Regions from separate parts of the Streptomyces fradiae ATCC 10745 genome, predicted to be linked through region 1. Evidence: riboswitches for the same ligand, from Rfam matches in the RefSeq annotation. Region 1 holds a riboswitch; the other holds the start of a gene.
What was found. A riboswitch is a leader RNA that binds a small molecule or an ion and turns the genes downstream of it on or off. The one in region 1 is predicted to bind glycine.
Positions count from the first base shown of each region.

Region 2: linked by a shared signal. The riboswitch ahead of gcvP (aminomethyl-transferring glycine dehydrogenase) and the one ahead of gcvT (glycine cleavage system aminomethyltransferase GcvT) in region 1 are both predicted to bind glycine.

Region 1 is NZ_CP023696.1:4,858,900-4,873,151, forward strand. It holds gene CP974_RS21775 (L-serine ammonia-lyase) at 1-734, opposite strand, end outside; gene glyA (serine hydroxymethyltransferase) at 948-2,207, opposite strand; gene gcvH (glycine cleavage system protein GcvH) at 2,242-2,616, opposite strand; gene gcvT (glycine cleavage system aminomethyltransferase GcvT) at 2,714-3,829, opposite strand; glycine riboswitch at 3,990-4,086, opposite strand; gene CP974_RS21795 (AAA family ATPase) at 4,239-4,892, shown strand; gene CP974_RS21800 (enhanced serine sensitivity protein SseB) at 5,194-5,967, shown strand; gene CP974_RS21805 (enhanced serine sensitivity protein SseB C-terminal domain-containing protein) at 6,021-6,794, shown strand; gene CP974_RS21810 (ABC transporter substrate-binding protein) at 7,224-8,894, shown strand; gene CP974_RS21815 (ABC transporter permease) at 9,088-10,092, shown strand; gene CP974_RS21820 (ABC transporter permease) at 10,094-11,047, shown strand; gene CP974_RS21825 (ABC transporter ATP-binding protein) at 11,054-12,055, shown strand; gene CP974_RS21830 (ABC transporter ATP-binding protein) at 12,052-13,215, shown strand; gene CP974_RS21835 (trimeric intracellular cation channel family protein) at 13,745-14,252, shown strand, end outside.
Region 2 is NZ_CP023696.1:761,330-775,581, reverse strand. It holds gene CP974_RS29415 (DNA polymerase IV) at 1-379, shown strand, start outside; gene CP974_RS03295 (PRC-barrel domain-containing protein) at 295-672, opposite strand; glycine riboswitch at 786-884, shown strand; gene gcvP (aminomethyl-transferring glycine dehydrogenase) at 1,065-3,950, shown strand; gene CP974_RS03285 (DUF5999 family protein) at 4,214-4,420, opposite strand; gene CP974_RS03280 (hypothetical protein) at 4,773-5,420, opposite strand; gene CP974_RS03275 (glutamate-cysteine ligase family protein) at 5,907-7,427, shown strand; gene CP974_RS03270 (CPBP family intramembrane glutamic endopeptidase) at 7,697-8,497, shown strand; gene CP974_RS03265 (PhzF family phenazine biosynthesis protein) at 8,589-9,398, opposite strand; gene CP974_RS03260 (Clp protease N-terminal domain-containing protein) at 9,745-10,419, shown strand; gene CP974_RS03255 (EamA family transporter) at 10,443-11,426, shown strand; partial or broken gene CP974_RS03250 (DMT family transporter) at 11,586-12,545, shown strand; gene CP974_RS03245 (pyridoxamine 5'-phosphate oxidase family protein) at 12,785-13,507, opposite strand; gene CP974_RS03240 (aminotransferase class I/II-fold pyridoxal phosphate-dependent enzyme) at 13,543-14,252, shown strand, end outside.

The sequences.
Region 1 (14,252 bases):
GCGGCGCGGCGGCGGACCTTGAGGCCGCCGGGCAGGATGCCCTCGCGGGACATGCCCCGGTCGACGCACTCGCGCATGACGCGCCAGATCTCCAGCAGGCCCGCGCGGATCTCCGCCTCGGTGCGCCACGCCTTCTCGTTCTCCAGCATCAGCGCGGAGATCGACAGGCCGGTCTCGCGGGTGAGGCGCAGCAGCTCGTCGCCGGTGCGGAAGGGGTACTTCAGGACCGTGTCGTCCAGCTTGATCCGGTCCTCGCCGACGGCGTCCTCGTCCACGACGAACCCGCCGCCGACCGAGTAGTACGTCTTCTCCAGCAGCGTCTCGCCGTTCTCGCCGTACGCCCACACGGTCATGCCGTTGGCGTGGTAGGGGAGCGCCTTGCGGCGGTGCAGCACCAGGTCGGTGTCGAAGTCGAAGCCGATCTCGTGAACGCCGAGCAGGTTGATCCGCCCGCTGTCCTTGATCCGCTGGACCCTGTCGTCGGCCGTCTCCACGTCGACGGTGCGGGGCGAGTCGCCCTCCAGGCCGAGCAGGACGGCCTTGGGGGTGCCGTGGCCGTGGCCGGTCGCGCCCAGGGAGCCGTACAGCTCGCAGCGGACCGCCGTGGTGGAGGCGAGGAGGCCCTCGTTCTTCAGGCGGCGCGCGAACATCCGGGCCGCCCGCATGGGGCCGACCGTGTGGGAGCTGGACGGGCCGATGCCGACCGAGAACAGGTCGAAGACCGAGATGGCCACGGGAGTACTCCTAGGTGGTAGACGCCGCTGTCTGCCGATGGGGGGTGGTGCAGGGGCTGGGGGAGAGGGAGGGGGAGGGGGAGGGGGCCCGGGGACCGGGGACCGGGCGGACATGGTGCGGGGCACCGCACCCACTCGTCTTCCAGTGTGGCGCGGTGCCCCGCGGTGTGGCCGGTGACCTTCCCCACGCCGCCGGGGCGCGGGGGCGGGGTCCTACAGGCCGGGGTACAGCGGGTGCCTGTCGGCCAGGGCCGTCACCCGGGCCTTCAGCGCGTCGGCGTCGTACGACGGCTTCAGCGCCTCGGCGATGATGTCGGCGACCTCGGCGAAGTCCTCCGCCTGGAAGCCGCGCGTGGCCAGCGCCGGGGTGCCGATGCGCAGGCCGGAGGTGACCATCGGGGGCCGCGGGTCGTTCGGGATGGCGTTCCGGTTGACGGTGATGCCGATCCCGTGGAGGCGGTCCTCGGCCTGCTGGCCGTCGAGCTCGCTGTTGCGCAGGTCGACCAGGACCAGGTGCACGTCCGTGCCGCCGGAGAGGACGGAGACGCCCGCCTCGGTGACGTCGTCGCGGACCAGGCGCTCGGCGATGATCCGCGCGCCGTCCAGGGTGCGCTGCTGGCGCTCCTTGAACTCCTCGCTCGCCGCGACCTTGAACGAGACCGCCTTCGCCGCGATGACGTGCTCCAGCGGGCCGCCCTGCTGGCCGGGGAAGACCGCGGAGTTGATCTTCTTGGCCAGCTCGGCGGTCGACAGGATGACACCGCCGCGCGGGCCGCCCAGCGTCTTGTGCGTCGTGGTGGTGACCACGTGGGCGTGCGGCACCGGGTTCGGGTGGAGCCCGGCCGCGACGAGGCCCGCGAAGTGGGCCATGTCGACCATCAGGTACGCGCCGACCTCGTCCGCGATCCGGCGGAAGGCGGCGAAGTCCAGCTGCCGCGGGTACGCGGACCAGCCGGCGACGATCAGCTTCGGCTTGGACTCCTTGGCGAGGCGCTCGACCTCGGCCATGTCGACCTGGCCCGTGGCGTCGTCGACGTGGTAGGCGACGACGTTGTAGAGCTTGCCGGAGAAGTTGATCTTCATGCCGTGGGTCAGGTGCCCGCCGTGGGCGAGGTTCAGACCCATGATCGTGTCGCCCGGCTTGAGCAGGGCGAACATCGCCGCGGCGTTGGCCTGGGCACCGGAGTGCGGCTGCACGTTGGCGTGCTCGGCGCCGAAGAGCTCCTTGATGCGGTCGATGGCGATCTGCTCGACCACGTCGACGTGCTCGCAGCCGCCGTAGTAGCGGCGGCCGGGGTAGCCCTCGGCGTACTTGTTGGTGAGGACGGAGCCCTGGGCCTCCATGACCGCGACCGGAGCGAAGTTCTCCGAGGCGATCATCTCCAGGGTGTTCTGCTGGCGGCGGAGCTCGGCGTCGACGGCGGCGGCGACGTCCGGGTCCAGCTCGTGGAGAGGGGTGTTCAGAAGCGACATCACGCGGTCCCTAGGGGTGTGGGTGTCGGGCTGGTCAGCCGGCGAACTCGGTGTACTCGTCGGCGGAGAGCAGGTCCTCCGGCGCCTCCGTCACGCGCACCTTGAACAGCCAGCCGCCCTCGAACGGCGCGGTGTTCACCAGGGAGGGGTCGTCCACGACCGCCTGGTTGGCCTCGACGACCTCACCGGTGACCGGCGAGTAGAGGTCGCTGACCGACTTGGTGGACTCCAGCTCACCGCAGGTCTCGCCCGCGGTGACGGTGGAGCCGGCTTCCGGGAGCTGGACGTACACGACGTCGCCGAGGGCGTTCGCCGCGTGTTCCGTGATGCCGACCGTCGACACGCCGTCCTCGGCGGCCGACAGCCACTCGTGCTCCTTGCTGTAGCGCAGCTGCTGGGGGTTGCTCATGACTCGAATTCTCCTGTACGGGCGAGAGTGCTGGTGAACGGGGAGGGGGTGGGCGGGATCGGTGCCCCGCGCCGTGAGCGGCCTGCTCGCGAGCGTGTCACTTCCGCCGCTTGTAGAAGGGCAGCGCCACGACCTCGTACGGCTCGTGGGTACCACGGATGTCGACGCCCACGCCCGGCGCGCCCGGCTCGGCGTGCGCCGCGTCCACGTACGCCATGGCGATCGGCTTGCCGAGCGTGGGGGAGGGGGCGCCGGAGGTGACCTCGCCGACCACCTCGCCGCCCGCGACGACGGCCATCCCGGCGCGCGGCACACGGCGGCCCTCGGCGACCAGGCCGACCAGCTTGCGCGGCGGCGCGGCCGCGGCGCGCTCGGCGGCGGCCTCCAGCGCGGAGCGGCCCACGAAGTCGCCGGTCTTCTCGAACTTCACGACCCGGCCGAGACCCGCGTCGAACGGGGTCAGGTCCGTGGTCAGCTCGTGCCCGTACAGCGGCATGCCCGCCTCCAGGCGCAGCGTGTCCCGGCAGGACAGGCCGCACGGGATCAGCCCGGCGCCCTGGCCCGCCTCGGTCAGCGCCTTCCACAGGGTCTCGGCGTGCTCGGGCGCCGTGAACAGCTCGAAGCCGTCCTCACCGGTGTAGCCGGTGCGGGCGATCAGCGCCGGGACGCCGGCGACCGTGCCCGGCAGGCCCGCGTAGTACTTCAGGCCGTCCAGGTCGGCGTCGGTGAGCGACTTCAGGATGCCGGGGGACTCGGGGCCCTGCACGGCGATCAGCGCGTAGGCGTCCCGGTCGTCGCGGACCTCGGCGTCGAAGCCGGCGGCGCGCTCGTTCAGCGCGTCCAGCACCACCTGCGCGTTGGAGGCGTTGGCGACGACCATGTACTCCTGCTCGGCGAGCCGGTACACGATGAGGTCGTCGAGGATGCCGCCGTCCTCGCGGCAGATCATGGTGTAGCGGGCCCGGCCCACGCCGACGCCGCCGATGTTGCCGACCAGGGCGAAGTCGAGGAGGGCGGCGGCCTGGGCGCCGGTCACGGTGATCTCACCCATGTGGGAGAGGTCGAACAGGCCGGCGGCGGTGCGGACGGCGACGTGCTCGTCGCGCTCGCTGCCGTAGCGCAGCGGCATGTCCCAGCCGGCGAAGTCGGTCATGGTCGCGCCCAGCGAGCGATGCAGTGCGTCGAGGGCCGTACGGCGGGGGGTAGTGCTCATGAAAGGGCTCCCAGGTCCGGGGCATGGGTGGCGAGGACGATCCTCCCCATCTGTCATCGGAACCTGAGAGGTTCGCCGTGAACCCTCGCGGGACGCGGCTTGCACCTTGGGTGGAGCGTCCCCCGGCGGTGCGGGGAGCGGCTCGCTTTTCAGATCTGCCTCATCACGTGCGGTGCGGGGCCTGAGAGATTCAAGGGAGGAACTTGCTCCTTCGGCGTCCGGGCCGGCACGGCCCGGAACTCTCCCGCACGGATTCGAGCGGCCTGTATGAGGTTGTCGGCGCGCACATCATCGCACGAGGGCCCCGATCGGCAAACCCTCGGCTTGTCGGCAAATCGCTTGTGCTCCATTACCGGTTCTTTACACTTCTTGGGCAGGCTCCGGGCGGAGCCGAGCTCGGGAGGGGCACATGACGTTGCAGCGGTCCGGTGCGTACGCCACGACCGCGGGGGTGCCGGCGCCGCCGGCGCTGCCCGTCCGCACGACCGCCGCCGTGGCCCTGCGCGACCTGCGCGACCGTGAGGGGCGCGTCCCGCGCGAGCTGTCCTTCGCCGAGGCCGACGTCGTCGTCGTCTCCGGCCTGCCGGGCAGCGGCAAGTCCACGCTCATCCGGCGCGTCGCGCCCGACCGGGCCGTCGACTCGCAGGACGCCCGCGAGCGCTGGGAGGCGCGGGTGCCGCGGCTCCTGCCGTACGCCCTCTACCGGCCCCTCGTGCGGGCCGCCCACTACGCCGGCCTGCGCGCCCGGCTGCGCGACGGCCGGGGCGTCGTCGTCCACGACTGCGGCACGCAGTCCTGGGTGCGCCGCTGGCTCGCCCGCGAGGCCCGCCGCCGGGGCGGGGCCCTGCACCTGCTGCTCCTCGACGTGGACCCCGAGACGGCCCGCGACGGCCAGCGGCGGCGGGGCAGGGGCGTCTCCGCGTACGCCTTCGCCCGGCACCGCAGAGCCGTCGGCCGCCTCCTGCGCGACGCCGAGCACGGCGCCCTCCCGCCCGGCTGCGCCTCGGCGACCCTGCTCGACCGCCCCGCGGCCACCGCCCTCACCCGCGTCACCTTCAGCTGACCGGCCGGGCGGGCGGCCCGAGCGGCCCGGCGGGCGGGCGCCGCCCGGACGCCCCGGTCCGCCGCTCCTCCCGGCCGCTCGCCGCGGTCGCGCCTTCCGGGCGCCCCGGCCGGCGGCCCGCCCGTTCGGCGTGGCCGCGGCCCTTCCGGGCGCCCCCGGCCCGCCCGCGCCCCTCGCCGTCGCCCGCGACGACCACGGGACGGCCCCCGGGCGCTAGGGTGCTGGGCGTCGTGTTGGGAGTACGGGGAAGGACACCGTGGACACCGCAGCCATCGTCGACACCGCCTGGCCGTCCAACGAGATGGAGGAGGTCCTCTCCGCCTCCCTCGGGCAGAGCGCCGCCGGCGCCCGCATCGTCGAGGTGCTCGGCCGCAGCCAGGTCTGGGTGCCCCTGCCCAGGGGCGGCTCCGCCGAGGGCGCCGGCCCCGGCGCGCCCGGCCTCGACCTGCCCACACTGGAGTGCGACGGCCTGCCGTACGTCCCGGTGTTCACCTCCGAGAGCCAGTTCCGCGCCTGCGCCGGCGCCCACATGGCGTACGCCGTGGCCCCCGCGGTCGAGTTCGCGCGCGGCCTGCCGCCGCAGCTCGGCCTCGCCCTCAACCCCGGCGGCACCGTCGGCGCGCCCCTGCCGCCGCCCGCCGTCGCCGAGCTGTGCCGCGCCGGCCGCGACCCGCTCACCGGGCCCGCCCCCGACCCGGCCGCCCCCGGCCGGCCCGCCGCCCCCGCCCCGTCCGGCGCCCGCGTCCGGCTGTTCGAGCCCGACTGGCAGGACGACCCGGTGGACTTCCTCTCCGCCGCAGGCGCCGAGTTCGAGGCGGCCGGCACGGTCCTCACCGCCCGCCGCGCCCTCGCCAGCATCGAGGGCGACCCGCCCGTCCTCTTCGTCGGCGTCCAGCTCGCCTCCTGGGAGGAGAGCGCCCGCAGCGCGCCCATGGAGGCGCTCGGCCGCGCGCTCGGCGCCGTCCCCGTGCCGTGGCCGGTCAACCTGGTCCTCCTCGACATCGCCCAGGACCCCGTCGGGGACTGGATGCTCGAAAAGGTGCGCCCCTTCTACCGCCGCGAACACGGCGCCTGAGCGGCCCGCCCTTAAGCTGGATCCGGAAGTCTGCGAACGAGGGGCGGGATCAGGTGAGCGCGCAAGGCACCGCGGCGGCCGGTCAGGTCGAGCACATGCTGCGGCAGGTCACGCCCGGCCGCTACGACGCGTACGAGGCGCTGCTGCACACCCTCGCCGAGGGCCACGTCTGGATGCTGCTCTGGCACGGTCAGGCCGGCTCACCCGACGCCCAGTACGGGAACATGGAGGTCGAGGGGCTCGGGTACGCCCCGTGCGTCACCTCCGCCCAGGAGCTGGCCGCCTCCGGCTGGACCCGCGCCCACGAGGTCGTCGCCGTCCGCGACGTGGCCCGCGCCCTCTACCCCGACCGGTGGGGCGTCTGGCTCAACCCGCACGCCCCCGGCGGCGGCGTCGGCATCCCCTGGGCCGACCTGCGCCGCATCGCCACCGGCCTGGACCGCATGCCCGCGGGGCCGCTGCGCCTCTCCGAGCCCGCCATCGAGCTGCCGCAGTTCTACGCCCTGCTCACGCAGAACGCCCACCGCACCCCGGCCGTGCGCTCCCTGCGCCGCGCGTGGGTGCAGCCCGCGCTCGGCACGCCGTACCTCGCCATCGGCCTCGACCTGTACGACACGGGCCAGGCGTCCGTCGACGCGGTCCGCGCGATGATGGGCCAGTCCGTCGCCGCCGTCCCGGACGGGCTGCCCGTGTCGACCGTCGCCATGTCCGACGGGTACGACCCGGTCGGCCTGTGGCTGCGCGCCAACGCCCGGCCCTTCTACCACCGCGAGGCCCACCACGCCCCGCAGCAGCAGGGCGCCGCCCCGTACGGCCCCCTGCGGTAGGGCCGACGGCGCCGCAGCGGCACCGCGAAGCACGCGCAAGCACGCGGAAGTACCCGGAAGCACTCGGAAGCACTCGGAAGCACTCGGAAAAGCGCAGAGGCGCTGAGAAGCGCCGACAAGCCCTGAGAAGCGCCGACAAGCGCCGAGAAGCGCTCAGAAACACGGAGAAGCGCCGAACGGCACTGAAACCGGCATCGAGCGGAACCGAACCGGCACGGAAACGGCCCGGCGAAAAGTCCCTTTCGAACTCCCCTGTATGTCGGGCGTGTTAACCGCCGCAAGCGGGCTTGTCCGGGATGAACCCGGTTTGGTGACTGTCCGGGTCTCGACTAGGTATCACCGCTATCCGGACTGTTCTCCGGGATGCCGCCCGTCGGTAGTGTTCGGCCGGTCAAGACCTCATTCACTAGGCCAAACCAGGGGTGGCCCATGCGAATATTCAAGTCCCGTGCGGTCCGGGCGGTCACCGCGGCGCTCGCCGTCGGAATGATCGCGACGGGCTGCGCCAGCGAACGCGGCAAGGACGGCGGCAAGGGCGGCGACAAGGACACGTTCGTGTTCGCCGGCGCCGGTGACCCCGGCTCGCTCGACCCGGCCCTCGCCAGCGACGGCGAGACGTTCCGCGTCACCCGCCAGGCCTTCGAGGCCCTGCTGGAGCACGAGTCGGGCGGCAGCAAGCTCGTCGGCGGCCTCGCCGAGTCGTGGAGCGGCAACCCGGCAGGCACGGTGTGGACGTTCAACCTCCGCAAGGGGGTCACGTTCCACGACGGGGAGGCGTTCAACGCGGCCGCCGTCTGCGCCAACTACGACCACTGGTTCAACTGGAAGGGCACCTACCAGTCGAGCGCGGTCTCGTACTACTGGCAGAAGATCATGGGCGGCTTCGCGAAGAACGAGGACGCGGAGGCCCCCAAGGCGAACTACAAGTCCTGCACCGCCAAGGACGAGAACACCGCCGTCATCGAGGTCCACGAGCCCTCCGCCAACCTGCCCGGCGGCTTCTCCCTCCAGGCGCTGGCGATCCACTCGCCGAAGGCCCTCAAGGAGTACGAGAAGCAGGCCGCGACCGGCAAGGGCGAGGCCATCTCCTACCCCAAGTACAGCCAGGAGGCCGGCACGGTCGCCGGCACCGGCCCGTACCGGATCGTCAAGTGGAACAAGGGCAACAAGGAGATCACCCTTGAGCGCTTCGACGACTACTGGGGCGACAAGGCCAAGGTGAAGAACCTGGTCTTCCGCACCATCGCCACCGAGGAGGGCCGCCGCCAGGCCCTGCAGGCCGGCGACGTCGACGGCTACGACCTGGTGTCCCCCGCGGACGTGAAGACCCTGGAGAAGGGCGGCTTCAACGTCCCGACCCGTGACGTCTTCAACCTCTTCTACGTGGGCATGACCCAGGAGAAGAACCCGGCGCTGAAGAAGCCCGAGGTCCGCCAGGCCATCGCGCACGCCATCGACCGCGAGAACATCGTCAAGACCCAGCTCCCCGAGGGCGGCAAGGTCGCGACCCAGTTCATGCCCGACACGGTCGCCGGCTGGTCCGACAAGGTCAAGACGTACGCGCACGACACGAACAAGGCCAAGCAGCTCCTCGCCGCCGCCGGCGAGTCCAAGCTGAAGCTCGAGTTCTGCTACCCGACCGAGGTCACCCGGCCCTACATGCCGGCCCCGCAGGACATGTTCGAGCTGATGAAGGCCGACCTGGAGAAGGCCGGCATCACCGTCACCCCGAAGCCCATGAAGTGGGCCCCGGACTACCTGGACGCCACCGAGGCGGGCGCCTGCGCCCTGCACATGCTCGGCTGGACCGGTGACTTCAACGACGGCTACAACTTCATCGGCACCTGGTTCGCCAAGTACGACAAGCAGTGGGGCTTCAAGGAGCAGAAGATCTTCGACACGGTGAACGCCGGCTCGAAGATCGGTGACCCCGCCCAGCGCGTGGACGCCTACAAGAAGGCCAACGAGGCGATCATGGAGTACCTGCCGGGTCTCCCCATCTCCTCGTCCCCGCCGGCCATCGCGTTCGGCAAGGACGTCAACCCGCCGAAGGTCTCCCCGCTGACGCAGGAGAACTTCGCCGAGGTCTCCTTCAAGTAATCGCGCCCGCAAGCGGGGTCCCGCCCGGCCACGGCATCGCGTGGCCGGGCGGGCCCGCTTCGGCGTCCACCCAAGGCTTCCGGCGTCCACGGAGGACTTCCCGGCGTCCGCGCAGGACCTTCCCGCGTCCGCGCAGGACTTCCCGGCGTCCACGTGAGACGTCCGGCGTACACGTAAGAAAGGGGCATGCGGGGTGCTGCGACTCGTCGTACGAAGACTGCTACAGCTGATACCCACCCTGCTCGGCCTGTCGGTTCTCCTCTTCCTCTGGCTGAACCGGCTGCCCGGCGGACCCGCCTCGGCGATCCTGGGCGAACGGGCCACACCGACCGAAGTGGCCCGCATCAACCGCGCACTCGGCCTCGACCAGCCGGTCTGGGTGCAGTACGGCCGCTTCCTCAAGCGCATCTTCGAGCTCGACCTGGGGACCTCGACCAAGACCGGGCAGCCCGTGTGGGACGAGTTCGCCCTGCGCTTCCCGGCCACCGTGGAGCTGAGCGTCATGGCGATGCTCATCGCCGTCGTCGTCGGCATCCCGCTCGGCTACCTCGCCGCCAAGCGGCGCGGCGGCTGGCTCGACGTGGCCGCCGTCTCCGGCTCGCTCGTCGGCATCTGCGTCCCGGTCTTCTTCCTCGCCCTCATCCTGAAGGGCTTCTTCGCCGTCAACCTGGGCCTCTTCCCCAGCTACGGACGGCTCACCACCGGCCTCGACGCCACCGACGTCACCGGCTTCGCCGTCCTCGACGGCATCCTCACCGGCGAGTTCGACGCCACCCTGGACGCGCTGCACCACCTCGCGCTGCCGGCCATCACCCTCGCCTCCATCCCGCTCGCCGTCATCGTCCGGATGACCCGCGCCAGCGTCCTGGAGGTCCTCGGCGAGGACTACGTCCGCACCGCCGAGTCCAAGGGCCTGGAGAAGAACACCGTCCGCGTCCGCCACGTGCTGCGCAACGCCCTGCTGCCCGTGGTCACCGCGATCGGCCTGCTCACCGGCTCCCTCCTGTCGGGCGCGGTCCTCACCGAGTCCGTCTTCAGCTTCGGCGGCATCGGCTCCTTCATCAAGGACGCGATCGACGCCCGCGACTACCCGGTGCTCGTCGGCTTCATCATGTTCATCGCGATGGTGTACGTCGTCATCAACCTGCTGGTGGACCTGGCGTACAGCCTCATCGACCCGAGAGTGCGGGTGAACTGACGTGTCCACCAAGACAGACAAGATCGACCGCCTCGCGCAGCTCACCCAGGCGAACGAGACGACGACCGGCGCCAGCCTGTGGCGCGAGGCGCTGCGCCGCCTCAAGGCCAGCAAGATGGCCGTCATCGGCGCCGCGATCATCGCCGTCTTCGTCGTCGTCGCGATCGTCGGCCCGTGGCTCGCGCCGCACGCCCCGACCGCGCAGACCTGGCGCGGCGAGGTCTTCGCCAACCAGGGCCAGTTCGTCGGCGCCCGCGGCGAGAACTGGTTCGGCCTCGACCACCTCGGCCGGGACCTGTTCTCCCGGATGCTGGTCGGCGCCCGCCAGACGCTCCTCGTCGGCGTCGTCTCCATGCTCATCGGCCTGGTCGTCGGCGCCCTGATCGGCATGCTGTCCGGCGCCGCCGCCACCCTCGGCGGCAGGGCCGGGGCGCGGATCGACACGGTCGTCATGCGCTTCATCGACATCCTGCTGTCGCTGCCGTCGCTGCTGCTCGCCGTCTCCATCGCGGCGGTCATGGGCCAGTCCCTGACGACCGTGATGATCGCCGTCGGCGTCGTCCAGATCCCGATCTTCGCGCGGCTGCTGCGCGGCTCGATGCTCGCCCAGGGCGGCTCGGACTACGTCCTGGCGGCCAAGGCCCTCGGCGTACGGCGCCGGCGGATCGTGCTGACCCAGATCCTGCCGAACTCGCTCAGCCCCGTGATCGTCCAGGCGACCCTCAGCCTCGCCACCGCGATCATCGAGGCCGCCGCCCTGTCGTACCTCGGCCTCGGCAACCCGGACCCGGCCGTGCCGGAGTGGGGCGTCATGCTCGCCCAGGCGCAGCGGTTCTTCGACAACGCGCCGATGATGGCCGTCTACCCGGCGGTCGGGATCATCATCACCGCCCTCGGCTTCACCCTGCTCGGCGAGGCCATGCGCGAAGCCCTCGACCCGAAGCTGCGAGGCTGAACTGCCATGCCACTGCTCACAGTTGACGAACTGACCGTCACCTTCGGCGGACGCGGGCGCAAGCCCTCCACGGCGGTCGACGGCGTCTCCTTCACCGTCGACCAGGGCCAGGTCGTCGGCCTGGTCGGCGAGTCCGGCTGCGGCAAGTCCGTGACCTCCCTCGCCCTGATGGGTCTGCTCCCGGCCAAGGGCGTCACCGTCGGCGGGCGCGCCGTGTTCGACGGCGAGGACCTGCTCTCCATGAGCCCGCGGAAGCTGCGCGACATGCGCGGCAGCAAGCTCGCGATGATCTTCCAGGACCCGCTGTCCTCGCTGAACCCGGTCATCCCGATCGGCGTGCAGGTCACCGAGATCCTCCAGCGGCACCGCGGCCTGAAGGGCGAGCCCGCCCGCAAGGAGGCCGCGCACCTCCTCGACCGGGTGGGCATCCCCGACCCGGCGCGGCGCCTCAAGGAGTACCCGCACCAGCTCTCGGGCGGCATGCGGCAGCGCGCCCTCATCGCCATGGCGGTGGCGTGCGCCCCGCGCCTGCTCATCGCCGACGAGCCCACGACGGCGCTCGACGTGACGATCCAGGCGCAGATCCTGGAGCTGCTGAAGGAGCTCGTGGACCAGGAGGGCACCGCCCTGCTGATGATCACCCACGATCTGGGGGTCGTCGCCGGGCTCTGCGACGAGGTGAACGTGCTGTACGCGGGGAAGGCGGTGGAGTCCGCGGGCCGCCGCGAACTGTTCGCCCACCCCACGCACCCGTACGCGCACGGCCTCCTCGGCTCCATCCCCCGTCTGGACGCCCCGCGCGGTGAGCCGCTGAACCCCATCCGCGGCTCCATCAACGACAAGATCGCCTGGGCGGACGGCTGCGCCTTCGCGCCCCGCTGCGACCACTACACCCTGGAGTGCCTCACCGGCACGCCCCCGCTGACCGAGCCGCGCACCGAGGGCCACCGGGTGCGCTGCGTCAACCCCGTGCTGCCCGACGCACCGGCCGAGGAGGTACCGGCATGAGCCTGCTCGAACTGGACGGGGTGAAGGTCCACTTCCCCGTCAAGAGGGGTCTCCTCTTCGACCGCACGGTCGGTCACGTCTACGCCGTCGACGGCGTCTCGCTGAAGGTCGAGGCCGGCCAGACGTACGGCCTCGTCGGCGAGTCCGGGTGCGGCAAGACGACGCTGGGCCGGGCCGTGCTGCGGCTGGTCGACGTCACGGACGGCGAGGTCGTCTTCGACGGCACCGACCTGGCGAAGCTGCCCGAGGAGGAGATGCGGAGGTTCCGGCGCCGCCTCCAGATGGTGTTCCAGGACCCGCTGGGCAGCCTGAACCCGCGCCAGAACATCGAGTCGATCCTCTCCGAGGGGATGCTCGCGCACGGCATCGGGGCCACCCAGGAGGAGCGGCGCGAGAAGATCAAGGCGATCCTCCAGCGGGTCGGCCTGCCGGCCAACGCGCTGTCGCGCTACCCGCACGAGTTCTCCGGCGGCCAGCGCCAGCGCATCGGCATCGCCCGCGCCCTGGTGCTGGAGCCGGACGTCATCATCTGCGACGAGCCGGTGTCGGCGCTGGACGTGTCGATCCAGGCGCAGGTCGTCAACCTGCTGGAGGAGCTCCAGGAGCAGCTCGGCCTCACCTATCTGGTGATCGCCCACGACCTGGCCGTCGTCCGGCACATCTCGGACGTCATCGGCGTGATGTACCTGGGCTCCCTGGTGGAGGAGGCGCCGAGCGACGCGCTGTACGCGGCGCCGAAGCACCCGTACACCAGGGCGCTGATGTCGGCGGTGCCGGTGCCGGACCCGGAGGTGGAGGACCGGCGCGAGCGCATCCTGCTCCACGGGGACCTGCCGTCCCCGGCGAACCCGCCGACCGGGTGCCGCTTCCACACCCGCTGCCCGTGGGCGCAGGCGCGGTGCGCGGCGGAGCGGCCGGAGCTGGTGGACGCGGGCGAGGGGCACAAGGTGGCGTGCCACTTCACGGCGGAGATCGAGTCGGGCGAGCTGCCGCTGACCCGGCCGACGGACCTGGCGGCGGTGGTCGCGGCCGAGGTGCCCGCGCCGACCGCGTCCCCGGAGGGGGCGACCGACCCGGGCAGCCCGGAGGGCGCCGGGGGGCCGGAGGTTGCGACGGACGCGAAGGTCGCGACGGACGCGGCGGGCGAGAAGGACGCGTAGGACGTGCGGGGCGCGACGGGCGGCGGGCGCGAAGGGAGTGGGGAGCTGACCGGAGCGGCGGGCGCGAAGGCGTCCTGACGCCCCCGTCCTGACGCCCCCGCCCTGACGCCCCGGACCGGGTCCCGGCCCTCGGGTCCCGAACCGGCTCCCGGCCTTGGGCCCCCGAACCGGGGCCCGAGGGCCGGGGCTCCGGTGCCGCATGGGCCTCGGCCCCGGCTCTCCGGTCGCGACCGGGCTCCGGTACCCGGCCCCGGCTCCCCGGTCCCGTATCCGCCCCGCCCCGCCGACCCGGCCACGCGACGGCACGCCCGCCGCCCGGCCGGGGCGGCGGCCAGGGCCCGAGCGGCACCGGACCGTACCCGCCCGGCCGGCGCGAGGGCGTCAGCCACCCGCCCGTACCGCCCGGCTCGGCACGCGGGTGCCGGGGGTCCCTGCGTGCCCCCGCACCGGCGCGCCGGTGCGGGGGCCGCCCGCGTACGGGCGCGCGGGCGGTTGTCCCGTGACGTACCGGACGGGGTAGAACTGTCCGGTGCTCCAGGACCTGTTCACGCCCTCCGTCCTCCACTCCCTCGACCTGGCGGGCATCTTCGTCTTCGCCATCTCCGGCGCCCTCCTCGCCGTGCGCAGGAACTTCGACGTCTTCGGCATGGCCGTCCTCGCCGAGGTCACCGCGCTGGGCGGCGGGCTCTTCCGCGACCTGGTCATCGGGGCGGTCCCCCCGGCCGCCTTCACCGACCTCGGCTACTTCCTCATGCCGCTCGTCGCCACGGTGCTCGTCTTCTTCCTGCACCCGGTCGTGGAGCGCACCCAGGCCGCCGTGAACGTCTTCGACGCCGCCGGGCTGGGCCTCTTCTGCGTGGCCGGGACGACCAAGGCGTACGAGTACGGGCTCGGCCTCACCCAGTCCGCCGTGCTCGGCCTGGCCACCGCCGTCGGCGGCGGCGTGCTGCGCGACGTCCTCGCGAACGAGGCGCCGTCGCTGCTGCGCTGGGACCGCGACCTCTACGCCGTGCCCGCCATCGTCGGCTCCACGCTGG
Region 2 (14,252 bases), 4.1 Mb from region 1:
GGACGGGGCCCCGCCGCCCGGTGAGCCCCCGCCGGGCGGCTCGGGCCGGCCCGAGGGGCCTGGGCCGGATGCCCGAGGGGGCGGCGAGGGCGTGCCGGGGGAGCGGCACTGGGCCGCCGGGGCCGATGTGCGGCACGCCGTCCACGGCGCCGGGTGGGTGCAGGGCAGCGGGGTCGGCCGGGTGACCGTGCGGTTCGAGGAGCCGTGGTCGGCGCCCGGCCGGGTGAGGACCTTCCGGACGGACGATCCGCAGCTGGAGCCGTCCGACCCGCTGCCCCTGGTCGGCGGCGGGCCTCAGCCCGTTCCGTCGGGCACCGACCCGACGGGCCCGCCGGGGGGCGACGGGGCCCCGGGGGCGGACGGCGGGGCGAGGCCGTAGTGGCGGTAGAGCCGCAGCTCCTGCTGCGGGGAGAGGTGGCGGCCCACCCCGAAGCCGGGGGCGTCCTTGACGAGGGCCTTGGGGTACGGGACGTGCAGGCCGTCGGCGGCGACCCGGCTGGGCCCCAGCGGGACGAACGCGTCCCGGCCGAACAGGCCCGTCCGTACGGCCGCCCACACGGGCGCCCCCGTCGCGTCGTCCAGGTACACCTCGTCCACCGTGCCGATCCTGTGGCCGTCGCCGTCGAACGCCTTGCGCCCGATCAGGCCGCGCGGGTCGATGTCGCTCTGCACCGTTCCTCCAGTCGGTCGCAAGCGGTCCGTGCACACCACGAAAGGGCACAACGGTGACGTCGGCCACTCGACGGATCGGCCCGGAACGTCGCTGGTAGGCTGGAGATGGCCGCTGACCCCGTGCGGGAGAGTCCTTCGGAGAAATCGTCCGGAGGCGCCGAAGGAGCAAATCCTCCCCGGAATCTCTCAGGCCCACGTACCGCACGGACGAGGTCACTCTGGAAAGCAGGGCGGGCGTCGGACGGCACCCGCTCTCACCGACGGTGAAAGCCATGCCCTCCGCCCGGAGTGCGCGGCGAAGCTCTCAGGTTGAGATGACAGAGGGGGAGGCCGTCCGGGCACCCGCGCCGCGGTGCCCCTCGCAGGTCGCTACGACCAGGAGGCCCCCGTACATGACCGCCAACCGCATTCCGCTCTCCCAGCTCGAGCGGGGCACCCCCTTCGAGCAGCGCCACATCGGCCCCGACGCCGAGGCGCGCGCCAAGATGCTCGCGCAGGTCGGCTACGGCTCGCTCGACGAGCTCACGGCGGCCGCGGTGCCGGACGTGATCAAGAGCGCCGAGGCCCTCGGCCTGCCCGAGGCCCGCAGCGAGGCCGAGGTCCTCGCCGAGCTGCGGGACCTCGCCGATCGCAACCAGGTGCTGGCGCCGATGATCGGCCTCGGCTACTACGGCACGTTCACCCCGCCGGTCATCCTCCGCAACGTGATGGAGAACCCCGCCTGGTACACGGCCTACACGCCGTACCAGCCGGAGATCTCCCAGGGCCGCCTGGAGGCCCTGCTCAACTTCCAGACCGTCGTCGCCGACCTGACCGGCCTGCCCACCTCCGGCGCCTCCCTCCTGGACGAGGGCACCGCCGCCGCCGAGGCCATGTCCCTCGCGCGGCGCGTCGGCAAGGTCAAGAACGGCGTCTTCCTGGTCGACGCCGACGCCCTGCCGCAGACCGTCGCCGTCATCCAGACCCGCGCCGAACCGACCGGCGTCGAGGTCGTCGTCGCCGACCTGTCCGACGGCATCCCGGCCGAGGTCGCCGAGCGCGGCGTCTTCGGCGTCCTCCTCCAGTACCCCGGCGCGTCCGGCGCCGTCCGCGACATCAAGCCGCTGATCGACGCCGCCCACGAGCTGGGTGCCGTCGTCACCGTCGCCGCCGACCTGCTGGCGCTCACCCTGCTCACCTCGCCCGGCGAGCTGGGCGCCGACATCGCCGTCGGCACCACCCAGCGGTTCGGCGTCCCGATGGGCTTCGGCGGCCCGCACGCCGGCTACATGGCCGTCCGCGACACGTTCGCCCGCAGCCTCCCCGGCCGGCTCGTCGGCGTGTCCGTCGACGCCGACGGCAACAAGGCCTACCGCCTCGCCCTGCAGACCCGCGAGCAGCACATCCGCCGCGAGAAGGCCACCAGCAACATCTGCACCGCCCAGGTGCTCCTCGCCGTCATGGCCGGCATGTATGCCGTCTACCACGGCCCCGAGGGCCTGCGGGAGATCGCGCAGCGCACCCACCGCTACGCGGCGGTCCTCGCGGCCGGTCTGCGCGCCGGCGGCGTCGAGGTCGTCCACGGCGACTTCTTCGACACGATCACCGCGCGCGTGCCCGGCAAGGCCGCCGAGGTCGTCGCCGCGGCCCGCGAGAACGGCGTCAACATCCACCAGGCGGACGCCGACCACGTCTCCGTCGCCTGCGACGAGACCACCGGCCGCGCCCAGCTCACCGCCGTCTGGGCCGCCTTCGGCGTGACCGGCGACATCGAGGCCCTGGACGCCGCCACCGGCGACGCGCTGCCCGGCTCGCTGCTGCGCACCGACGCGTACCTGACGCACCCGGTCTTCCACGCGCACCGCTCCGAGACCGCGATGCTGCGCTACCTGCGCAAGCTGGCGGACCGCGACTACGCGCTGGACCGCGGGATGATCCCGCTCGGCTCCTGCACCATGAAGCTGAACGCCACCACCGAGATGGAACCGGTCACCTGGCCCGAGTTCGGCCAGATGCACCCCTTCGCCCCGGCGGAGCAGGCCGAGGGCTACCTCACCCTCATCCACGAGCTGGAGGACCGCCTCGCCGAGGTCACCGGCTACGACAAGGTGTCCATCCAGCCCAACGCCGGCTCGCAGGGCGAGCTCGCCGGGCTCCTCGCCGTCCGCGCCTACCACCGCGCCAACGGCGACGCCCAGCGCACCGTCTGCCTCATCCCGTCCTCCGCGCACGGCACCAACGCCGCGTCCGCCGTCATGGCCGGGATGAGGGTCGTCGTCGTCAAGACCGCCGACGACGGCGAGATCGACGTCGCCGACCTGCGCGCCAAGATCGAGCAGTACCGCGACGAGCTGGCCGTACTGATGATCACCTACCCGTCGACGCACGGCGTCTTCGAGGAGCACGTCGCCGACATCTGCGCCCAGGTCCACGAGGCCGGCGGCCAGGTGTACGTCGACGGCGCCAACCTCAACGCGCTCGTCGGCCTGGCGAAGCCCGGCAAGTTCGGCGGCGACGTCTCGCACCTGAACCTGCACAAGACGTTCTGCATCCCGCACGGCGGCGGTGGCCCCGGCGTCGGCCCGGTCGCGGTCCGCTCCCACCTCGCCCCGTACCTGCCGAACCACCCGCTCCAGCCGTCCGCCGGCCCGGAGACCGGGGTCGGCCCGATCTCGGCGGCGCCGTGGGGCTCGGCCGGCATCCTGCCGATCTCCTGGGCGTACGTGCGGCTGATGGGCGGCGAGGGCCTCAAGCGCGCCACGCAGGTCGCCGTCCTCGCGGCGAACTACGTCGCCAAGCGCCTGGAGCCGCACTTCCCGGTCCTCTACACCGGTCCGGGCGGCCTCGTCGCGCACGAGTGCATCATCGACCTGCGGCCGCTGTCGAAGGCGACGGGCGTCAGCGTGGACGACATCGCCAAGCGGCTGATCGACTACGGCTTCCACGCGCCGACCATGTCGTTCCCGGTCGCCGGCACGCTGATGATCGAGCCGACCGAGAGCGAGGACCTGACCGAGCTCGACCGGTTCTGCGACACGATGATCGCCATCCGCGCCGAGATCGAGAAGGTCGCCACGGGCGCCTGGCCCGCCGACGACAACCCGCTGCGCAACGCCCCGCACACGGCGGCCGCGCTCGGCGGCGCGTGGGACCACGCCTACAGCCGTGAGGAGGCCGTCTTCCCGGCCGGGGTCTCGGCGGCGGACAAGTACTGGCCGCCGGTGCGCCGCATCGACGGGGCCTACGGCGACCGCAACCTGGTCTGCTCCTGCCCGCCGCTGGACGAGTACGACGCCTGAGCGGTGCGGCCGGGCCCTGGGCGGCGCGGCTGACGCCTGATCCGCGTGAGGCGGACCGGAGAGACGCCGAGGGGCCGGTACGGAGGACATCACCTCCGTACCGGCCCCTCGGCGTGCGCGTCCCCGGTCGTACGTCCCCGGTCGTACGGCGCCTGGCCGTACGCGGCCGGTCGTACGCGGCCTCGGCCGTACCGGTGCCCGTCCCTCCGCGTGCCCGGCGACGGGCCGGGGTGGTGGGCCGGGTGATGGGCCGGGGTGGTGGGTCAGGCGGCCTTCGCGACCCGCGCCGTGGTGAGCGGGCGGTGCGGCGCGATGATCTGGCCGTCCGGCAGCAGTTCACCCGTGTCCTCGAACAGCAGGACGCCGTTGCACAGCAGGCTCCAGCCCTGCTCCGGGTGGTGGGCCACCACGCGGGCGGCCTCCCGGTCGGCGGAGTCTGCGGTCGGGCAGGGTGACTGGTGCTGGCACATGGCTCGGTTCTTTCGCTGCGATGTGGAGTCTGCTCTGCGGCTCGACACGGTGTTCATGGCCGCCCCCCGTCTTTCGATCGGTCCGTTCCCAGTGTTGCCCCACGGGCGTGATTCCGCAGGGATTTCGCGGCACCGCTTCCTGTTGGGGAAGGACGAGTCACCCGCGCGGATGGTTCGGCTCAACCACCCCCTCCCTTCGGGTGGTTCTGCCTGGTCGGGCTGGACTAGCCCGGATGGACCAGACGTGCGCGCAGCGGTGCCCCGCGCCCCTCCCGGGAGGGACGCGGGGCACCGCGGTGCCGGGTGGGCGCCCGGGCGGTCCGGTCGTCGCCGGGCCGCTGGAGGCCGCCCGTCAGGCCGTCGAGCCGAGCAGCGGCGGCGGTGCCAGCCGCACGGCGAGCCGGGGCAGCAGGTCCGCGACGCGGTACGGGCGGTGCGCGGCGATCCCGGGGGGCGCGGGCGCCAGCGGGATCAGCACGTCCGCCGGGGCCGGGGAGCCCTCGGCCGGGTCCGCCTCCGGGTCGCCGTGCAGCCACAGGGTGAGCATGTACAGGTCGGGCACCGACAGCAGGCGCGGCTGCCACGGCGACCCGGACGCGTCCGCCTGGCGCAGGGCCCGCTCCGTGGAGGTGAGGTAGGGGCCTTCGAAGAAGTGCGAGAAGGTCCAGCCGCCCGCCGTGCGCAGGGTGTCGGCGGCGGCCAGGGTCGCCGCGCCCTCACGGATGAGGAAGCGCCACCCCGCGAGGCGGGTGGCGGGCGCGCCGGCCGGCCCCGCGCCCGGCGCGGGCGCGGGCCGCGGCTCCGGTTCGAACTCCGGCCGGGACGGGGAATCGGACGAGGGAGCGGCCAGGACGTGCACGGGCAGCGGGAGTTCGGCGCTGAGCGGTCCCGGGACGGACCGCAGGGCGGGGGTGCCCGCCTCGCGCAGGGCGGGGGAGCCCAGAGCCACGAGGACGCTGTGCAGGGCGGGCGCGGGCGCCGGGGAGACGTGGAGCGGCATGTGGGTCGCCTCTCACTCAAGAGACAGGAGGAGGTGGAGCGTGCGTGGGTGCGGACGACGCTGTCAGCGACGGGGCCGTGGGGCCGCCGGTACGCCGTGCCGGGCGCCGGGATCCCAGCCTCGCGAGCGGAGTTTATACGACAAATGTTCACACCATGTTTCCGCTAGCCGCCCGCGATAACCTCGTCAAGACGGCTGCGCGCCTCGGATCGGCAGCCATTTCCGGTGAATTATCCGCTGCCTCGAAGCCCTGCCTGCGGCGTTCCCCACGGGGCGGACGGCTGGATATCGCCGCCCATTTCCCCCGCGCCGCACGGCGTGATCTGCTAGCCGCTCCATGCCTCCGGAATGTGCCGGACGCCTCTCCCGAGCAGAGTAGTGGCAAAGCCCTCGCCGGGTGGGCGTTACGGATCGGCGGGGCTGGGCATCATCGTTGCTGACCGAGCGGCGACGCCGCGTGTCGCCCACTCGAGGAGGGACGCTTCGATGGGGGAGAAGGTCGTGGCAGTCAGGTTCGACCTGGCCGATCGGCAGAGGTACCGCAGGAAACTCCGGGGCTGCCTGGACGCCCTGGGGCGGCTCCTCACGGAGAAACGGTTCGACCGGCCGCGCAATCTCATGGGGCTGGAGATAGAACTGAATCTCGCGGGCCCCGACGGGCTGCCCCGGATGATGAATGCGCAGGTGCTGGAGCGCATCGCCAGCCGCGATTTCCAGACCGAACTCGGGATGTTCAATCTCGAAGTGAACATCGCTCCGCACCCCCTCGCCGGGCACGTTTTCTCCCAGCTTTCCGAGGAGCTGCGCACCGGCCTGGGATACGCCCACCGGAAAGCGGAGGAGCTCGGCGCCGGCATCCTGATGATCGGCATCCTGCCCACGCTCACCCGCCACGACGTGGACCTGGTGAACATCTCGGACGTCGACCGCTACGTGCTGCTCAACGACCAGATCGTCGCCGCACGGGGCGAGGACTTCACGCTGGAGATCGAGGGCGTGGAGCGGCTGGCCTGCACGGCGGCCTCCATCACCCCGGAAGCCGCCTGCACCTCCGTGCAGCTCCACCTCCAGGTCACCCCGCAGCGCTTCGCCGACGTGTGGAACGCGGCGCAGGCCGTCGCCGCCGTGCAGATCGCGACCGGCGCGAACTCCCCGTTCCTCTTCGGCCGCGAGCTGTGGCGCGAGACCCGGCCGCCGCTGTTCCAGCAGGCCACGGACACCCGGCCGCCGGAACTGCAGGCGCAGGGGGTGCGGCCGCGCACCTGGTTCGGCGAGCGCTGGGTGGACGGCGCCTACGAGCTGTTCGAGGAGAACCTCCGCTACTTCCCCGCGCTGCTGCCGTTGTGCGGTGACGAGGACCCGCTGCGCGTCCTCGACGACGGCGGCGTCCCGTCCCTGCAGGAACTCGTCCTGCACAACGGAACCGTCTACCGCTGGAACCGGCCCGTGTACGGGGTGGTGGACGGGGTGCCGCACCTGCGGGTGGAGAACCGCGTCCTGCCCGCCGGCCCCACCGTCGAGGACGTCGTCGCCAACGCCGCCTTCTACTACGGGCTGGTGCGCGCCCTCGCCGAGGACCCGAGGCCGGTGTGGCGGCGCATGGCGTTCCAGGACGCCGCCGGCAACTTCGACACCGCCTGCCGGTACGGCATCGACGCCGAGCTGCGCTGGCCCCGCCCCGGTCGCGGCGGTGTGACCGCCGTGCCCGCGGTGAAGCTCGTACGGGACGAGCTGCTGCCGCTCGCGGCGTCCGGGCTGGACGCGTGGGGCATCGAGCCCGCCGACCGGGACCGCTGCCTCGGCATCATCGAGGAGCGCTGCCGGCGCCGGGTCAACGGGGCGTCATGGCAGAGCGAAACGTTTCACCGGGCGCAGGAGGCGGGTCTCGACCGGGAGGCGGCCCTCGCGGCCACCGCCCGCCGCTACCGCGAACTGGCGCTCACCGGCGAGCCGGTGCACACCTGGCCGGCCGGGGCGCCGGGACCTTACCCGCGGGACGGCCGCTGAGGCGTCGGCGGGCTCCCGCCCGGGGGACGGCCGTCGCGCCTCGGAGTCCTGCCCCGCGCAACGGCCGCCGCGCGACCCGCCCTGCGTCCGGCATCCGGCGTTTGGCGTCGGGAGTCGGGCGTCGGGCGTCCTGAGTCCGGGGTCCGGGGTCCGGGGTCCGGCGTCCGGGGTCCGGCGTCCGGCGGGGGTGTTTCGCGGGGGACCCGTCCACGTGGCCCGCGCCGCCGTCGGGCAAGCTGGACGCGCAAGGTCCACGACGGGAGGCGCGCGTGCGGACAGGTGCGGAACGGACGGCGGGAGCGGCCACGCCGCCGGGCGAGCCACGGGAGGTCCTGCGGTCCGAGACGCTGATCGTGCTCGCCCTGTCGCTCGGCGCGAGCGCGGTGTCCTCGCTGATCAGCTTCGTCGGGTCGCTGACGAGACCCGGCGGCCTCAAGGACCAGGCGGCCACCCTCAACGGCTCCTTCGCGCCCGGCCGCCCGTGGCTGGACCTCGCCTGGCAGCTCTTCTCCCTCGCCACCGCGCTCGTGCCCGTGGTCCTCGTCGCGCACCTGCTGACCCGCGAGGGCGCGGGACTGCGCGCCATCGGCTTCGACCGCCGCCACCCCTGGTCGGACCTCGGGCGCGGCACCCTCGTGGCGGCCGCCATCGGCAGTGCCGGACTCGCCTTCTACCTGCTGTCGCGGGCCGTCGGCATGAACCTCACGGTCGTGCCCGAGTCGCTGCCCGGCGAGTGGTGGAAGTTCCCCGTGCTCATCCTGTCGGCGATCCAGAACTCCGTGGTGGAGGAGGTCATCGTCGTCGGCTACCTGTTGCGCCGGCTGGGGCAGCTCGGCTGGTCGCCCACGGCGGCGCTCGCCGCCAGCGCGCTGCTGCGCGGCTCGTACCACCTGTACCAGGGCATCGGCGGGTTCATCGGCAACCTGGTCATGGGCGTCGTCTTCGTGCTGCTGTACCGGCGCTGGGGGCGGGTCGGGCCGCTGGTGGTGGCGCACGCACTGCTGGACATCGTCGCCTTCGTCGGCTACGCCCTGCTCGCGGGCCGGGTCGGGTGGCTGCCCACGGCGTGACCGGTGCGGGCGCGGGCGCGGGCACGGGCGCCGGGTGCGGGGGCCGGGTGCGGGACGCGGTCGGGCGCGGTGCCCGGCGCCCGAGCCGGCGTCAGGCGCGGAGGTCGCCGTCGATCACGGTGACCGCCTGACCGGTCAGCAGCGTCCGCTCGCCGCGCAGCGCCGTGCGGACGACCCCGGTGCGGGCGCCGCCCTGCAGGCCGGTCAGCTCGCTCCGGCCGAGGCGCGCCGACCAGAACGGGGCCAGGGCCGTGTGCGCACTGCCCGTGACCGGGTCCTCGTCGATTCCCACGTTCGGGAAGAAGCCGCGCGAGACGAAGTCGTGGCCGCGCGCCGGGTCCTTCGCCGCAGCCGTCACGATCACGCCCCGGTCCGACAGCGCGGCCAGCGCCGCCAGGTCGGGCGCGAGGCCCCGTACGGCGCTCTCGTCCCGCAGCTCGACCAGGAGGTCCCCGATGTGGGCGGCCGTGTCGTGCACCGACACGACCTCCGCGCCCAGCGCCTCGGCGAGGCCCTCGGGCGCTTCCACCGGGGTGAGCGTCGAGGTGGGGAAGTCCATCGTGATCGTGCCGTCCTCGGCGGCGGTCGTGACGAGGACCCCGCAGCGGGCGGCGAAGCGCACGGTGCCGGTGGCCAGGCCCGCCGTGTGCAGGACGTGCGCGGTGGCCAGCGTGGCGTGGCCGCACATGTCCACCTCGGTCGCCGGGGTGAACCAGCGCAGCGCCCAGTCGGCGTCGCCGCCGGGTGGCAGCGGGTGCGCGAAGGCGGTCTCGGAGAGGTTGACCTCCGCGGCGACCCGCTGGAGCCACCGGTCGTCGGGGAAGGCGTCGAGGAGCAGGACGCCCGCCGGGTTGCCGGACAAGGGACGGTCGGTGAAGGCGTCGACGATTCGGATGCGCATGGCGGAGACCGTACGCGCACGCCGGACCGGCCGGCCAAGGCCAATCCGGGACGTCTGGCCCCGATCACCGTCGCGTCGTGCGGGTGCGAGCCGCGGTCGAGCCCGGCGGCGCGGTCTCCTCCCTGAGGAGGAGGCGCCGGGGCCCGGAGCCCACCCTGTGTGGGACGCCGCATGCTCCCTCACGAGGATGCCCGCGGGCGCGCCCGCCTGATGAGGTGGGAGGGTGCAGAGCTCCCCCTCGCGTCACCCGGCCCGCCCCGCCCGCGCGCCTGCCGCGGCGGCCGCCGGCCGGGACACCGCCGAGGACGCCGACCCCGGGGCGGGTCAGGGCGCCGATGCGCGCGCGGTGCGGGACGCCGGGGCCCGCGCGGTGCGGGACGCCGGGGCGGGGGACGGACTCGGCGCCGAACTCGCCGCCGTCGTGGCCGCGGCGCGGCGCAGGGCCGCGCGTGACGGCGACCGGCAGATCGACACCGCGCACCTCCTGCACTCGCTCGCGGAGTCCCACCCGGAGGTCCGGGCCGCCCTCGGGGCGGAGCGCGCCGCCCGTGTCCTCGCCTACCTCGTCCAGCGCAGCATCGGCTACGGGCTCCGCTGGCACGGCACCGTGGAGGACTCGGGCGCGGGAGCGGTCGTGCGAGGGGGCGAGGCGCCGGAGCCCCCCGGACCGGCCGCGACGGACGAGGCCGGTCCGACCGGATGGGCCGGCTCCGCCGTCCGGGAGGGGGCCGGGCCGCGGGGGTCCGCCGTCCGGGAGGGGGCCGGGTCCGCGGGCCCCGTCCTCGCGGGCGTGCGGGCCGGGTGGTCGCCCGCGGCGGGCGCCGCCCTGGAGGCCGCCCTCGCGCGGGCACGGGCCAGGGGCGAGCCGCGCGCCCGGCCCCTCGACCTGCTCGCCGGGCTCGCCGCCGACCCGCACTGCCGGGCCGTGCAGGTCCTCACCCGCGCGGGAGTCGACAGGGGCCTGCTGACCGCCCGCGTCGAGCATCCGTCTCAACAGGTGCGACAGGCTTTACGCTCCTGACAGACGCCTGCCATCATGTGCCGATGCACGCGTCTCAGGTGAGAAGCGCCGGCCTGGGACTGGCCCTGGCCTCGGCCTTCGCTTTCGGTGGATCGGGTGTGGCGGCCAAGCCGCTCATCGAGGCGGGCCTCGACCCGCTCCACGTGGTGTGGCTGCGGGTGACCGGCGCCGCGCTCGTCATGCTGCCCCTGGCCTGGCGCCACCGCGATCTGCTCCGCCGCAGACCGGCCCTCCTCGCGGGCTTCGGCCTGCTGGCCGTCGCGGGTGTCCAGGCGTTCTACTTCGCCGCGCTCTCCCGCATCCCCGTCGGCGTGGCCCTGCTCATCGAGTACCTGGCGCCCGCGCTCGTGCTCGGCTGGGTCCGCTTCGTGCAGCGCCGCCCGGTGACGCGGGCCGCCGCCCTCGGGGTCGTCCTCGCCGTGACCGGCCTCGCCTGCGTGGTGGAGGTGTGGTCCGGGCTCGGCTTCGACGTGCTCGGGCTCCTCCTCGCCCTCGGCGCCGCCTGCTGCCAGGTCGGCTACTTCGTCCTGTCCGACCAGGGCGCCGACGGGGAGCGGCCCGTCGACCCGCTGGGCGTCATCGCGTACGGCCTGCTCGTCGGCGCCGCCGTCCTCACCGTCGTGGCCCGCCCCTGGGGCATGGAGTGGGGCGTCCTCGCCGGCGCCGCCGACCTGGGCGGCACCGCCGCGCCCGCCTGGGCGCTGCTCGGCTGGATCGTGCTCGTCGCGACCGTTCTCGCGTACGTCACCGGGGTCGTCTCGGTGCGGCGGCTGTCCCCGCAGGTCGCCGGGGTGGTGGCCTGCCTGGAGGCGGTCATCGCCACCGTCCTCGCCTGGGTGCTGCTCGGCGAGCACCTGTCGGCGCCGCAGATCGCGGGCGGCACACTCGTGCTCGTCGGCGCCTTCATCGCCCAGCGGTCCACGCCCAAGGCCGCCTCCGGGCCCGTGGCGGGCTCCGACCCCCTGCCCGGCCAGGACAGGTTGTCCACCGACCGGGCCGCCACCTAGGCTGCCCGCCATGCACGCGACCGTACTTCCGCCTCCCGCCGCGTGACGCGGGCGGCGGCCTCCTGACGAAGACCCGGCTCGGGCAGCGCCCCGAGCGGCCCGTCGCTGCCCGCGTGCGCAGCAGAGCAGCCGCAAGCCGTCTTCCCACCGGAGCATCACGTGTCGCACCACCCCGTCCGTACGTCCACGCCCGCCGCCGCGTCCGTCGGGCGCAGCCTCCTCTACCTCATCGTCGCCGGGGTCGCCTGGGGCACCGCGGGGGCCGCCGCCTCCCTCCTCTTCCGGGCCAGCGACTTCGGGTCGCTCGCCCTCTCCTTCTGGCGCTGCGTCGGGGGGCTCGTCCTCCTGCTCGGCGTCCTCGCCGTGCGCCGGCGCCCCGCGGGCGGCCGGCGCACCCGCTCGCGGCGGCGCGTGCTCGGGCAGGTGCTCGGCACCGGGATCGGGCTGGCCGTCTTCCAGAGCGCCTACTTCGCGGCCGTCGACGCGACCGGTCTCGCGGTCGGCACCGTCGTCACCCTGGGTGCCGGGCCCGTCCTGATGGCGGTGGGCGCCCGGCTCGCCCTGGGCGAGCGGCTGGGACGCGGCGGTGCGGCCGCGGTCGCCGGGGCGCTCGCCGGGTTGGCGGTCCTCGTCCTGGGCGGTGACGCGGCGACCGTGCGGCCCGCCGGAGTGGTCCTCGCGCTGCTGTCGGCCGCCGCGTACGCCGCGATGACGCTGCTGACCCGGTGGCTGGGCCGTGACGGGGGCGGCGGCGACGCGCTGACGACCACCACCTGGGCGTTCGCGGTGAGCGCCGTCGGGCTGCTGCCGCTCGCCGCCGCGGAGGGACTGGTGCCGCACACGGCCGAACCGGCACGGGTCCTGGCGCTCATGGCCTACGTGGCCGCCGTGCCGACCGCGCTCGCGTACGCCCTGTACTTCGTGGGCGCGGCCGCGGTGCGGTCGGCGACCGTGTCCGTGATCATGCTGCTCGAACCGGTGAGCGCGGCGGCCATCGCGGTCGTCCTGCTCGACGAGCGGCTGACCGCCGCGACCGTGGCGGGCACCCTGCTGCTGCTCGCGGCGGTGACCGGGCTGGCGCTCGGCGAGACCCGGCTGGCGGCGGCCCGGCGCGGCGAGGCGACGGGGGAGGCGGCCGGGACGGGGGCCGGGGCCGGGACGGGGGACGGGGCCGGGACGGGGGACGGGGCCGGGACGGGGGACGGGGCTGGGCCCGGCACCGGTCCCGGCTCCCGTTCCTGCTCCGATCACGGATTCGGGTCCCGCTGCGGCTGCGGCAGCGGCCCCGGTTCCGGCTCCGGCGGGGCGGGGCCGGAGCCGCGTGGCGGACGCCCCGCGCCGCGGGGGGCGGCGACCCCTCAGAGCGCGGCGAGGTAGCCGGGGAGGGCGATCGACGGGTCCAGGTCCCGGTCGGGCTGGGCCGCTCCGTACCGCGTGGTCAGCGGGATCACCCCGGCCCAGTGGGGCAGGCCCAGGTCCTCGGGCTCCTCGTTGACGCCGCCGGTGCGCACCTTGGCGGACACCTCGGCCAGGTCGAGGCGGAGGACGGCCGTCGCGGCCAGCTCCCTGGCGTTGGCGGGCCGGGAGTCCGCCGAGCGGCCGGGCACGACGTGGTCGACGAGGGCGTCCAGCGCGGCGAGCTTCTCCTGCCGGTCCGTGACCTGGTGGGCGGTGCCGTGCACCACGACCGAGCGGTAGTTGACCGAGTGGTGGAAGGCCGAGCGGGCCAGGACCAGTCCGTCGACGTGGGTGACCGTCAGGCACACGGGCAGGCCCGCGTCCGTCCCGCCGGCGCCCGCCATGCGCGGCGGCCGGGATCCCGTGGAGCCGTGGACGTACAGCCGCTCGCCGACCCGCCCGTACAGGGTGGGCAGCACGACCGGACGGCCGTCGCGGACGAAGCCCAGGTGGCAGACGTACGCCTCGTCGAGTATCGCGTGGACCAGCTCCCGGTCGTAGGACGCCCTCGGGCGGCCCCGGGTCGGGACGGTGAGCTCGGTCGGTTCGTACGCCCCGCGGGACCCGGGCGCCCTATGGGCTTCCACGGCCCCGTGGGCGGCGGGGGTGGCGGTCTCCGGCATTGCGGCCTCCATTGCACTAGTGCATAATGCTGTTTGTGCTAGGAGAGTATCGGATCAGTGGGCGCCGCGCATCGGAGATCACGGCGAGCGTGGAGCGCGGCGTCGCGTCGGGCGACCTGCGGCCGGGCCAGGCGCTTCCGCCCATGCGGGAGCTGGCGGCCGGCCTGGGGGTGAATCCGAACACGGTCGCGGCCGCGTACCGGGCCCTGCGCGAGCGGGGCGTCATCGAGACCGCCGGACGCCGGGGCAGCCGGGTGCGCGCGCGGCCGGCGACCACCGCGCGGGACGCCGTGCGGATCGAGGCCCCCGAGGGCGTACGGGACCTCGGCCACGGCAACCCGGACCCGGCCCTGCTGCCGCCGCTGGGTCCCGCACTGGCGGCCGCCGCGACCGCGGGCGCGGGGCGGCCCGTGATGTACGGGGAGCCGCCCGTCGACGAGGACCTCGCCCGGCTCGCCCGCGCCGCGCTGGACGCGGACGGGGTGCCCGACGGGCCCGTGGGGGTGGCGGGCGGCGCGCTGGACGCCATCGAGCGGATCCTCGCCGCACACCTGCGGCCGGGCGACGCGGTGGCGGTCGAGGACCCGGGCTGGGGCAGCGTGCTCGACCTCGTGCCGGCGCTGGGCCTGCGGGCCGTGCCCGTGGCCGTGGACGACGACGGGCCGCTGCCGGACCAGGTGGAGCGGGCGGTACGGGACGGCGGCGCCCGCGCGGTGGTCGTCACCGCGCGGGCGCAGAACCCGAC